Regions from separate parts of the Streptomyces sp. NPDC054813 genome, predicted to be linked through region 1. Evidence: riboswitches for the same ligand, from Rfam matches in the RefSeq annotation. Region 1 holds a riboswitch; the other holds the start of a gene.
What was found. Region 1 has a riboswitch for glycine ahead of gcvP (aminomethyl-transferring glycine dehydrogenase). Riboswitches for the same ligand answer to the same signal wherever they lie in the genome.

Region 1 (6,465 bases):
CGGGCTCGCCGCCTCCAAGATGCTTGCGAAGATCGCCTCCGAGCAGGCCAAGCCGGACGGGCTGGTGCTGATCGAGCCGGGCACGGAGCGGGCGATGCTCGGGCCGATGTCGGTGCGGACCCTGCCGGGCGTGGGGCCGGCGACCGGGGACCATCTGCGGCGGGCCGGGATCACCACGGTCGACGAGATCGCCGAGGCGGGCGAGGACGAGCTGGTACGGCTGCTCGGCAAGGCCCACGGGCACGCGCTGTACGCGATGGCGCTGGCGCACGACGAACGGCCCGTGGTCGCCGAGCGGGAGGCCAAGTCGGTGTCCGTCGAGGACACCTATGACGTGGACATCCATGACCGGATGCGGGTGGGGATGGAGGTGCAGCGGCTGGCCGACCGGTGTGTGCGCAGGCTGCGGGGGGCCGGGCTGTCGGGGCGGACCATCGTGCTGAAGGTACGGCGGTACGACTTCTCGACGCTCACCCGGTCGGAGACGCTCAGGGGGCCGACCGACGACCCGGCGGTGGTGCGGGAGGCGGCCGCGCGGCTGCTGGACTCGGTGGACACGACGGGGGGTGTGCGGTTGCTGGGCGTGGGCGTGTCGGGGCTCGCCGACTACACCCAGGAGGATCTGTTCGCGCAGGCGGCGGGTGAGGCGGCGGAGATCCTGGCGGAGGAGGACGCGGCCGAGCCGGTCGCCGAGCAGGAGGTGGTCGCCGAGCGGAGATGGCCCGCGGGGCACGATGTCCGGCATGCCGGGTACGGGCACGGATGGGTGCAGGGGAGTGGGCTGGGGCGGGTGACGGTGAGGTTCGAGACACCGGGGGCGTTGGTGCCGGGGAGAGTGCGGACGTTTCGGGTGGACGACCCTGAGCTGGAGCCGGTGGATCCGTTGCCGTTGGTGCCGGTGGTTCCCGCGGACGGGGTGGGTGCGTGACCCCAGGGCGGGGCGGGGCTGGGGTTTCGCTTGCCGGCGCTTGCAGGTGCCTCCCCCAGAGGGGGTACCCCCAGCGCCCACCCGTGCCGCCCTGCGGCACGATTGCCCGCAGCCACGTAGCTGCGTCGCCGACGTGAGTGCAGCGCCCCGTCAGGGGCGCGGGGCTGCACCGATCTGCGGCGCCGCCGCGGGGCGCGAGCAACCCCCACCGGCCCGCGGTCGAAGCGTGGGCGAACCCCGGCGGCGGCCCTACGCCCCCGTGTCCTCCGTTCCCGCCAGTTTCCCGAAGTGGTGGTCCGGGTGGTCGGGGGGTGGGGCGGTCGTGTCAAGGCCGTAGTGGTGGTAGAGCTGGAGTTCCTGCTCAGGGGAGAGGTGGCGGCCTACCCCGAAGTCGGGAGCGTCCTTGATCAGGGTGCGCTCGAAGGGGACCTGGAGGGTGCCCTCGACCAGCTCACTCGGCTCCAGGGGCACGAACGCGTCCCGGGAGAACAGGCCGGTGCGTATGGCCGCCCACTCCGGCACCCCGGTCGCGTCGTCGAGGTAGACCTCGTCGATCGTGCCGATCTTCGTGCCGTTGCGGTCGAACGCCTTGCGGCCGATCAGGTTGCGCGGATCGATGTCGGTCTGCACGGGCCCTCCACTTGGTCGCAACTCATCCGTAAGCACTACAAAAGAGCACATTGAAGGAGGCGGCCACTCGAAGACCCGTGCGTTGCCCTCGCTGGTAGGCTGGCAAGCGGCTGCTGACCCCGTGCGGGAGAGTCCTCCGGACAGACCGGAGGCGCCGAAGGAGCAAATCCTCCCCGGAATCTCTCAGGCTCACGTACCGCACGGACGAGGTCACTCTGGAAAGCAGGGCGGGCGTCGATGGCGTCCGCTCTCACCGACGGTGAAAGCCGGATCCTCTGGGCATCCGGCGAAGCTCTCAGGTTGAGATGACAGAGGGGGAGGCCGTCGGGGTGCCCGTGCCGGGGTACCCCTCGAAGGTCGCGTCAGACCAGGAGGCCTCCGCAATGACCGCCCAGCGTGTTCCGCTCTCCGAGCTAGAGCAGGGAATCCCCTTCGAGCAGCGCCATATCGGGCCCGACCACGAGGCCCGGGCCAAGATGCTCGCCCAGGTCGGGTACGGCTCGCTCGACGAGCTGACCGCCGCCGCCGTGCCGGACGTCATCAAGAACACCGACGCTCTGGAACTGCCGGGCGCGCGCACCGAGGCCGAGGTGCTGGCCGAGCTGCGGTCGCTGGCCGACCGGAACCAGGTGCTCGACTCGATGATCGGACTGGGCTACTACGGCACCTTCACGCCGCCCGTCATCCTGCGCAACGTGATGGAGAACCCCGCCTGGTACACGGCCTACACGCCGTACCAGCCGGAGATCTCCCAGGGACGGCTGGAAGCGCTGCTGAACTTCCAGACCGTGGTCGCCGACCTCACCGGACTGCCCACCTCCGGTGCCTCGCTGCTCGACGAGGGCACGGCCGCCGCCGAGGCCGTGGCCCTGTCGCTGCGCATGGGCAAGAACAAGAAGGGCGTCTTCGTCATCGACGCGGACGCCCTGCCGCAGACCGTCGCCGTGATCCGGACGCGGGCCGAACCGACCGGGGTCGAGGTCGTCGTCGCGGATCTGAGCGAGGGGATTCCGGCGGACCTCGCCGCGCGTGAGATCAACGGCGTGCTCGTCCAGTACCCCGGCGCCTCCGGCGCCGTACGCGACATCAGGCCGCTCGTCGAGCAGGCGCACGGGCTGGGCGCGCTGGTCACCGTCGCCGCCGACCTGCTTGCGCTGACCCTGCTGACCTCGCCGGGCGAACTGGGCGCCGACATCGCCGTCGGTACGACCCAGCGGTTCGGTGTGCCGATGGGCTTCGGCGGGCCGCACGCGGGCTACATGGCGGTGCGGGAGAAGTTCGCGCGCAGCCTGCCCGGCCGGCTCGTGGGCGTGTCCGTGGACGCCGACGGGCACAAGGCCTACCGGCTCGCGCTGCAGACGCGTGAACAGCACATCCGCCGGGAGAAGGCCACCAGCAACATCTGCACCGCGCAGGTGCTGCTCGCCGTGATGGCCGGCATGTACGCCGTCTACCACGGACCCGAGGGGCTACGGGCCATCGCCCGGCGGACCCACCGCTACGCCACGATCCTGGCCGCGGGGCTCAGGGCCGGCGGGGTCGAGGTCGTGCACGGCGCCTACTTCGACACCCTCACCGCGCGTGTGCCCGGCAAGGCCGCCGAGGTCGTCGCGGCCGCCCGGCAGAGCGGTGTCAACCTGCGGCTCGTGGACACCGACCACGTCTCCATGGCCTGTGACGAGACCACCACGCGGGCCCAGCTGGGTGCCGTGTGGACGGCGTTCGGGGTCGAGGGCGACGTCGAGGCGCTGGACGCGGTCGCCGCGGACACGCTGCCCGAGGCGCTGCTGCGCGAGGACGGCTACCTGGGCCACCCCGTCTTCCACGACCACCGGTCCGAGACCGCGATGCTGCGCTACCTGCGCCGGCTCGCCGACCGTGACTACGCGCTGGACCGGGGCATGATCCCGCTGGGCTCCTGCACCATGAAGCTCAACGCGACCACCGAGATGGAGCCGGTCACCTGGCCCGAATTCGGCCAGCTGCACCCCTTCGCGCCCGCCGAGCAGGCGCAGGGCTACCTGACGCTCATCCGTGAGCTGGAGGAGCGGCTCGCCGAGGTCACGGGCTACGACAAGGTGTCGCTCCAGCCCAACGCCGGGTCGCAGGGCGAACTGGCCGGGCTGCTCGCCGTACGCGCCTACCACCGCGCCAACGGCGACGAGCAGCGCACCGTCTGCCTGATCCCCTCCTCCGCGCACGGCACCAACGCCGCCAGCGCCGTCATGGCCGGGATGAAGGTCGTCGTCGTGAAGACGGCCGAGGACGGTGAGATCGACGTCGAGGACCTGCGGGCGAAGATCGAGCAGTACCGCGACCAGCTCGCCGTGCTGATGATCACGTACCCGTCCACACACGGCGTGTTCGAGGAGCATGTCGCGGACATCTGCGGTCAGGTCCACGAGGCCGGCGGCCAGGTGTACGTCGACGGCGCCAACCTCAACGCCCTGGTCGGGGTCGCCAAGCCGGGGCACTTCGGCGGCGACGTCTCGCACCTGAACCTGCACAAGACCTTCTGCATCCCGCACGGCGGCGGCGGCCCGGGCGTCGGTCCGGTGGCCGTCCGGGCTCACCTTGCGCCGTACCTGCCGAACCACCCGCTCCAGCCGGCCGCCGGGCCGGCGACCGGCGTCGGACCGATCTCGGCCGCGCCGTGGGGCTCCGCGGGGATCCTGCCGATCTCGTGGGCGTATGTCCGGCTGATGGGCGGCGAGGGGCTGAAGCGCGCCACCCAGGTGGCCGTGCTCAGCGCCAACTACGTCGCCAAGCGGCTGGAGCCGCACTACCCCGTGCTCTACACCGGCCCCGGCGGGCTGGTCGCCCACGAGTGCATCATCGACCTGCGTCCGCTGACCAAGGCGACCGGGGTGAGCGTCGACGACGTCGCCAAGCGCCTCATCGACTACGGGTTCCACGCGCCGACGATGTCCTTCCCGGTGGCCGGCACGCTGATGATCGAGCCGACCGAGTCCGAGGACCTCGGTGAGCTGGACCGGTTCTGCGAGGCGATGATCGCCATCCGGGCGGAGATCGACAAGGTCGGGGCGGGGCAGTGGCCCGCCGAGGACAACCCGCTGCGGGGTGCCCCGCACACGGCCGCCGCGCTCGGCGGGGAGTGGGAGCACGCGTACTCGCGTGCCGAGGCTGTCTTCCCGGCCGGGGTGTCCGCCGCCGACAAGTACTGGCCGCCGGTGCGCCGGATCGACCAGGCCTTCGGTGACCGGAACCTGGTGTGCTCCTGCCCGCCGCTGGACGCGTACGAGGACTGATCCGCCGTAGTACGGATGTGAGTGGCAGAGGCCCCGCTTCGGCGGGGCCTCTCGCGTATGGCTCTACGCCGGGTACGCGTGGGTCTGGGTCGCCTTCACCGTCGCCCAGACCGGGGTGCCCGGGTGCAGGTCCAGTTCGGCGGCGGCGACCGTGGTGAGGTCGGCGGCGAGGGGGAGTCCGCCGGTCAGGTCGGCGCGGATCTGGTCGCCGTGGATCTCCAGGCCGGCGACCTCACAGCGCCACAGGTTGCGGGCGCTGGTGCCGGTGGGGCGGTCTCGGAAGAGGGTGACGGCGCTCGGCGGGAACGCAACGAACACGTCGCCGGCGAGGTCCTCCGTGGTGGCGATGGCGGGGCCGGTGTCCAGCCTGACCAGGTGGCCCCCGGCCTCGGCCCGGCCGCGGTAGAGGTTGAGGCCGACCAGGTGGGCGATGTAGTCGGTGCGCGGGTGGCGGGCGATGTCGGCGGGGGTGCCCTGCTGGACGATCCTGCCGTGCTCGATGACGATCAGGCGGTCGGCCAGCACCATGGCGTCCAGCGGGTCGTGGGTGACCAGTACGGCTACGGCCTCGAACTCTGCGAGGTGGCGGCGGAGTTGGGAACGCACGTCCAGGCGGGTGCGGGCGTCGAGGGCGGCAAGGGGCTCGTCCAGGAGCAGCAGGCGGGGGTGGGTGGCCAGGGCGCGGGCCAGTGCGACGCGCTGGGCCTGGCCGCCGGAGAGGCGGCGGGGTTTGGCGCCGGTGTGGTCCGCGAGGCCCATGCGGTCCAGCCAGGCGGCCGCCTGGGCGCGGGCCTCGGCCTTTGTCGCGCCGTGGCAGCGGGGGCCGAAGGCGACGTTGTCGAGGGCCGTGAGGTGGGGGAAGAGGAGGTAGTCCTGGAAGACGACGCCCACCGGGCGGGATTCGGGAGGCGTACGGTCCAACTCCGTGCCGTCCAGGCGGAGATGGCCGGCGCTGAGGGGGGTGAGGCCGGCCAGGGCTCGGAGGGCGGTGGTCTTGCCGGCGCCGTTCGGGCCGAGGAGGGCGACGACCTCGCCGGGGGCGGCGGTGAGGGTGATGTCGAGGTGGAAGGCGGGACGGGTGACGACGAGGTGGGCGTCGAGGCCGTCGGTGCGGTGCGGGTGCGTGGGGGCCGCCCGGCCTCCGGCCGGGTTGTTTTTCCCACCCGCACCGCCCGTGCGGGTATCAGTGTCGGGTGCGGGTGGCCCCTGCGGGGGCTGTGCGCCGTCGGCGGCCGCGGGTGGTGTGTGCGGTGGTTGTGTGGGGTCGTGGTGGGTCATGAGGCTGTCATCCAGCGGTCGCGGAGGCCTGCCAGTACCGCGATCGAGACGGTCAGCAGGACCAGGCTGAGGGCGATCGCCGCGTCGGGGTCGTCCTGGAGGGCCAGGTAGACCGCGAGCGGCATGGTCTGGGTGCGGCCCGGGAAGTTGCCGGCGAATGTGATCGTCGCGCCGAACTCGCCGAGCGCGCGGGCCCAGGCCAGTACCGAGCCGGCCGCGATACCCGGGGCGATGAGGGGGAGCGTGACCCTGCAGAACGCCGTGAAACGGGAGGCGCCCAGGGTCGTCGCCGCCTCTTCGTAGCGCGGGTCGGCGGCGCGCAGCGTGCCCTCGACGCTGATCACCAGGAAGGGCATGGCC
Region 2 (6,465 bases), on a different contig from region 1:
ACCGAGCCCTGCGCCTCCATGACCGCGACCGGAGCGAAGTTCTCCGAGGCGATCATCTCCAGGGTGGACTGCTGGCGCGCCAGCTCGGCGTCGACCGCCGCCGCGACCTCCGGGTCGAGCTCGTGCAGGGGCGTGTTCAGAACGGACATCTGTTTCTACGACTCCTCAGCCGGCGGTGAAGGCGGTGTACTCGTCGGCGGAGAGCAGGTCGGCCGGCTCGTCCGCGAAACGCACCTTGAACAGCCAGCCGCCCTCGAAGGGGGCCGAGTTCACCAGGGACGGGTCGTCCACGACGTCCTCGTTGATCTCGGTGATCTCACCGCTGACCGGCGAGTAGAGGTCGGAGACCGACTTGGTCGACTCCAGCTCGCCGCAGGACTCGCCCGCGGTCACGGTGTCGCCGACGGCCGGGAGCTGGACGAAGACGACGTCACCGAGCGCGTTGGCCGCGTGCTCCGTGATGCCGACCGTCGCCACGCCGTCCGCGGCGGCCGACAGCCACTCGTGCTCCTTGCTGTAACGCAGCTGCTGGGGGTTGCTCATGGCCTGAATTCTCCTGTACGCGGGGGAGTGGTGGTGAAAAAGGACTGCTGGAAACACGCGTGAGCAGCGGAAATGTGCGCAGGGTCACGCGCCGCCGGGCTCAGTGTCTCCTTCTGGGTCTGCCTCGGGGGTCTACTTCTGGCGCTTGTAGAACGGCAGGGCCACGACCTCGTACGGTTCGTGGCTGCCCCGGATGTCCACGCCGACACCCGCGGTGCCCGGCGCCGCGTGCGCCGCGTCGACGTACGCCATGGCGATCGGCCTGCCGAGCGTGGGGGAGGGGGCACCGGAGGTGACCTCGCCGATCACCGCGCCGCCGGCGACCACCGGGTATCCGGCGCGCGGCACCCGGCGGCCCTCGGCGACCAGGCCGACCAGCACCCGCGGCGGCTCGGCCGCGGCACGGTCGGCGGCCTCCCGGAGCGCCTCGCGCCCCACGAAGTCGCCGTCCTTCTCGAACTTCACCACCCGGCCGAGGCCGGCGTCGAAGGGGGTCAGCGAGGTGGTCAGCTCGTGCCCGTAGAGCGGCATGCCCGCCTCCAGGCGCAGGGTGTCCCGGCAGGACAGCCCGCAGGGCACCAGGCCCACCGGGGAACCCGCCTCGGTCAGCGCCTGCCACAGCTCCACCGCGTGCTCGGGCTTCACGAACAGCTCGAAGCCGTCCTCGCCGGTGTAGCCGGTGCGCGCGATCAGCGCCGGGACCCCGGCGACGGTGCCGGGCAGCCCGGCGTAGTACTTCAGGCCGTCGAGGTCGGCGTCGGTCAGCGACTTCAGGATCCCGGGCGACTCCGGTCCCTGGACGGCGATCAGCGCGTACGCGTCCCGGTCGTCCCGCACCTCGGCGTCGAACCCGGCGGCACGCTCCGTCAGTGCGTCGAGGACCACCTGGGCGTTCGAGGCGTTGGCCACGACCAGGTACTCGGTCTCGGCCAGCCGGTAGACGATCAGGTCGTCGAGGATGCCGCCGTCGGCCCGGCAGATCATGGTGTAGCGGGCGCGCCCGACGCCGACGGAGGCGATGTTGCCGACCAGGGCGTGGTTCAGCAGGTCGGCCGCCTGGGGGCCGGTCACGGCGATCTCGCCCATGTGGGAGAGGTCGAAGAGCCCGGCCCTGGTCCGCACGGCGACGTGCTCGTCGCGCTCGGATCCGTAGCGCAGGGGCATGTCCCAGCCGGCGAAGTCGGTCATGGTGGCGCCGAGCGAGCGATGCAGGGCATCGAGCGCGGTACGGCGGAGTCCAGCGGAATCGGAACTGCTCATCGGTCGGTCGTCTCCCAAAGATCCCAGGGCATGACAGGCGAGGTCTGTCCTCCCCATCTGTCATCGGAACCTGAGAGGTTCGCCCTGACCACATCGGTGGTCATGGCTTGCACCTTGGGTGGGGCCACCGACACGGCGACCCGCTTTTCAGATGTGCCTCGCCCGCGCGGTAACGGGGCCTGAGAGATTCAAGGGAGGGACTTGCTCCTTCGGCGCCCCAGCGAAGGCTGCTGAGGACTCTCCCGCGCGGATTCAAACGGCCGGTATGCAGTTGGCGGGCACATCATTGCATGCCGGGCGGAGCTTTGTAACAGGCCTGTGGCCGGAAGCGGACGGAACCGCGAGACACCGTGCATTACCTTCTCTTTACGGTAAGCGGGGAGAACCTTTCCTGAACCCCCAGGGAGGACGATCACGGTGACAAGGACCACGGCATACGCGACGACGGGTATCGCCCTGCCCGGGCAGCCGACGGCCCCGGCCCGTGAGCGGTGCGGGGAGCTCCCCCACGCTCGGCTGCGCTCGCGCGGGGGGAGCCCCATGGCACCGGTCGTCCGCGATCTGCGCGACCGCGCCGGCCGCAGCCCGAACGGCCTGCTCTTCGGCCCTCGTGACCTGGTCGTGGTCACCGGGCTGCCGGGCAGCGGCAAGTCCACCCTGATGCACCGCACCGTCCAGGGCATCCGGATCGACTCCCAGGACACCCGTGACCGCTGGGACGCCCGCCTGGCCCGCCTCCTGCCGTACGCCCTTTACCGTCCGCTGGTCCGCATCGCCCACTACGCCGGGCTGCGCCGCGCGCTGCGCACCGGCGAGGGCATGGTGGTGCACGACTGCGGTACCCAGGCCTGGGTGCGCGACTGGCTGGCCCGCGCTGCCCGCCGCCGCGGCGGCACCCTGCACCTGCTGCTCCTGGACGTCACGCCCGGCACGGCACTGGACGGGCAGCGCGAGCGCGGCCGGGGCGTCTCCCGGTACGCCTTCCTGCGCCACCGTCACGCCGCCGCTAGCCTGGTGCGGGCGGTGGAGAAGGGCGGGCTGCCCCAGGGCGTCGGCTCGGCGGTGCTCCTCGACCGGGACGCGGCGGACGTGCTGTGCCGGATCGCCTTCCGGGAAGCCGAGCGGGTCACGGGGTGAGGCATTGTCACAGCCACCCGCTAGCCTTTTCAGCCTCAGCAGCAGCGGTTTCCAGCAGGCGGTAGGCAGATGGACTTCCCGGCGGACATTCCCGCGGACTTCCCGGCACAGGCGCACCCCCACCCGCACGGCGGTTGGCCCGGCAACGAGCTGGAGGAGGTCCTGTCGGCCTCCCTCGGCGTCCCCGCCGCGGCGGGCCGGCTCCTCGAGGTACTGGGCCGCAGTTTCCTGTGGATCCCGCTGCCGGAGGGCGGCGGCCCGCACAGCGGCCCGCTGGATCTGCCCACCACGGAGATCGAGGGCCGGGTGTACGTCCCCGTCTTCAGCTCCGAGGAGCAGTTCCGCCAGGTGGTCGGCTCCCATCTGTCGTACACGATCGCCCCGGCCGTCGAGTTCGCCCGCGGTCTGCCCCCGCAGGTCGGCATCGCCGTGAACCCCGGGGGAGTGGTGGGTGTCCCGCTGCCGCCGGAGGCGGTCGCCGAGCTGTGCCGGTCAGGCCGCAGCGAACTGGACGGCCCCGCCTCGGGCGGCCGGGTCCGGCTCTTCGAACCGGACTGGCAGGAAGACCCGGTGGACTTCCTGGCCGTGGCCTCCGCCGAGTTCGCGCAGACCGGCGTGGTCGCCACGGCCCGCCGCTGCCTGGCCGCGGTCGAGACGGCGGACCCCGTGATGTTCGTGGGCGTCGAACTGTCCCAGTGGGAGGGGGACATCAGGGCGCTGCCCCTGGAGGCGCTGGGCAAGGCCCTCGGCAGGGTCCCGGTGAAGTGGCCGGTGAACCTGGTCCTGCTGGACGTGGCGGACGACCCCGTGGGCCACTGGATGCGGGAGAACGTCCGCCCCTTCTATCAGTACGGCCACTAGGAACGCCCTGAAGGCAGCCGACCAGGGGCGCGGGGCGGTGCCGATCCGCGGCTCCGCCGCGCGGGCGCGACCGGCCACCGGGCCGGCCGCGCCCGCCGACGGACCATCGGCCCCCACCCCCTGGGCGCTTAAGCTGTCTCCAAACGCGGGGCGACCTCCAACGCGGGGCAACTCAATGAAGGGGCGGTAACACGTGAGCGCCAGCGGCACCGCGGCGACCGGACAGGTCGAGCACATGCTGCGCCAGGTAACCCCCGGGCGCTACGACGCCTACGAGGCACTCCTCCGCGCCCTCGCCACGCCCTCCTCCGGCCAGATCTGGATGCTGCTCTGGCACGGGCAGGGCGGCTCCCCCGACGCCCAGTACGGGAACATGGAGGTCGACGGCCACGGTTACGCCCCCTGCGTGACCTCGGCCCAGGAACTGTCGGCGAGCGGCTGGAACCGCTCGTACGAGGTGGTCGACGGCCTCGACGTGGCCCGCACGCTCTATCCCGACCACTTCGGCCTGTGGCTCAACCCGCACGCCCCTGGCGGCGGTGTCGGCATCCCCTGGCTGGATCTGCGCCGGATCGCGACCGGCCTGGACCGCCAGCCCGCGGGGCCGCTGCGCCTCGCCGAACCGGCCATCGAGATCCCGCAGTTCTACGCGCTGCTGTCGCAGAACGCCCATCGCACGCCCGCGATCCGCTCGCTGCGGCGCGCCTGGGTGCAGCCGGAGCTGGGGGCGCCCTATCTCGCGATCGGGCTCGACGTGTACGACACGTCGCCGCCGGCCGTGGACTCGGTGCGGGCGATGATGCAGCAGTCCATCGGGGCGGTGCCGGAGGGGCTGCCGGTGTCGACGGTCGCCATGACCGACGAGTACGACCCGGTGGTGATGTGGATGCGGGCGACCGCCCGGCCGTTCTACGACCGCGAGGCCCACGCGGCCCTGCCACCGGCACCGGTCGCGGGGTACGGCTATCCACCGGCCCCCGGCGGCTACTGAGATGCCTTTGTTGTCCTTTTTGGGACGGGAGCCGGCCCACAGCATGCTGTGACCTGGGTCACGCGACGCCCGGCGATTCCGGGGGTGGGGGTGCGTCCGCGGCCTTGTCTCCGCGCGTAGACCAGGGGCTTTGACCCGGCGATATGACGTCTTGTCAGGCTTGCCCCTGTCCGACAGGTGTTACCCGTCGTTCGGATAACGAAACACCTTGCTCTCATCACGGTTGCGCATCCATTCACCGCCAACTATGGCAACCGGTCGCCGCAGCGTTGAAGACTCGCGCTCCAAGGGGTGTTCATCCCTGACCAGGAGAGAGCGATCATGCCGCTACCAGCGGCAAGTGCAAGCCGGCTACAGCCGGTTGAGAGGGGTCCCTGCCAGATGACGGCACCATTGCACGAGCCGACCGCGGAAGCGGCCCCGAGCGCGGCCGAAGAAGCGGCGGTTGTCACCGCCGGCGACAAGGCCGTGCAGGGGCGCTCCCTGGGCCGGATCGCCTGGGAGCGCCTCAAGCGCGACAAACTCGCCCTCTCGGGCGGCGTCGTCGTGCTCCTCCTCATCCTGGTCGCCGTTCTCGCCCCAGTGATCGCCAACCTGATCGGGCAGGATCCGGACACCTTCCACGAGAGCTTGATCGACCCTCTGTTCGGCACCCCCAAGGGGTCATTGGGCGCCATCAGCGGTGACCACCTGCTGGGCGTCGAGCCCGTCAACGGCCGCGACATCTTCGCGCGGATCCTCTACGGCTCCCGGATCTCGCTCCTCGTCGGCTTCCTGTCCGCGATCGTCGCCGTCGTGCTCGGCACCGTCCTCGGCATCCTGGCCGGCTTCTTCGGCGGCTGGGTCGACTCGGCGATCAGCCGCGTCATGGACGGTCTGCTGGCCTTCCCGCAGCTGCTCTTCATCATCGCGCTGGTCTCCGTGATGCCGAACGAGATGCTGGGCCTGAGCGGGTCCAGCGTGCGTGTGTTCGTGATGATCCTGGTCATCGGCTTCTTCGGCTGGCCGTACATCGGACGCGTGGTGCGCGGGCAGACCCTCTCGATGCGTGAGCGCGAGTACGTCGAGGCCGCCCGATCGCTGGGCGCCGGGCGCTTCTACATCCTGTTCAAGGAACTGCTGCCCAACCTGGTCGCGCCGATCATCGTCTACACGACGATGATGATCCCCACCAACATCCTCACCGAGGCGGCACTCAGCTTCCTGGGTGTGGGCGTCAAGCCGCCCACGTCCTCCTGGGGGCAGATGCTCTCCACCGCGATCGACTACTACGACTCGGACCCCATGTACATGGTCGTCCCCGGCGTGGCGATCTTCATCACCGTTCTGGCCTTCAACCTCTTCGGTGACGGCGTGCGGGACGCGCTGGACCCGAAGGGCGCCCGCTGAACCGCCTCACCCCAAGCGTCCCGTGCCATCTACACGGGGTCTCTCATCAAATCCGGAGGATCCGAGATCGTGACTACCCAACGCACCACAGGGCGGCGTAAGCAGGCGCTGGCCGCTGCTGCCGCGGTCGCCGGCATGCTGGCCTTGGCGGCGTGCGGCGGCAGCGGCAGCGACGGCGGCGGTTCGAAGAACGGCGCCGCCGGCTTCGACGCGGCGAACAACAAGGTCGCCCAGGCCTCGCTGGTCAAGAAGGGCGGGGAGCTGAAGTTCGTCTCCGCCCAGGA

Region 2: it holds a riboswitch for glycine, as region 1 does, so the genes downstream of both, gcvT (glycine cleavage system aminomethyltransferase GcvT) here and gcvP (aminomethyl-transferring glycine dehydrogenase) in region 1, are expected to answer to the same signal.

The regions. Positions count from the first base shown of each region.
Region 1 is NZ_JBSHAF010000016.1:225,349-231,813, reverse strand. It holds gene ACWGJB_RS30245 (DNA polymerase IV) at 1-928, shown strand, start outside; gene ACWGJB_RS30240 (PRC-barrel domain-containing protein) at 1,178-1,558, opposite strand; glycine riboswitch at 1,673-1,767, shown strand; gene gcvP (aminomethyl-transferring glycine dehydrogenase) at 1,942-4,827, shown strand; gene ACWGJB_RS30230 (ABC transporter ATP-binding protein) at 4,891-6,105, opposite strand; gene modB (molybdate ABC transporter permease subunit) at 6,102-6,465, opposite strand, start outside.
Region 2 is NZ_JBSHAF010000043.1:14,800-21,264, forward strand. It holds gene glyA (serine hydroxymethyltransferase) at 1-149, opposite strand, end outside; gene gcvH (glycine cleavage system protein GcvH) at 166-543, opposite strand; gene gcvT (glycine cleavage system aminomethyltransferase GcvT) at 676-1,803, opposite strand; glycine riboswitch at 1,851-1,960, opposite strand; glycine riboswitch at 1,961-2,058, opposite strand; gene ACWGJB_RS47130 (AAA family ATPase) at 2,215-2,940, shown strand; gene ACWGJB_RS47135 (enhanced serine sensitivity protein SseB) at 3,010-3,801, shown strand; gene ACWGJB_RS47140 (enhanced serine sensitivity protein SseB C-terminal domain-containing protein) at 3,995-4,792, shown strand; gene ACWGJB_RS47145 (ABC transporter permease) at 5,174-6,181, shown strand; gene ACWGJB_RS47150 (ABC transporter substrate-binding protein) at 6,251-6,465, shown strand, end outside.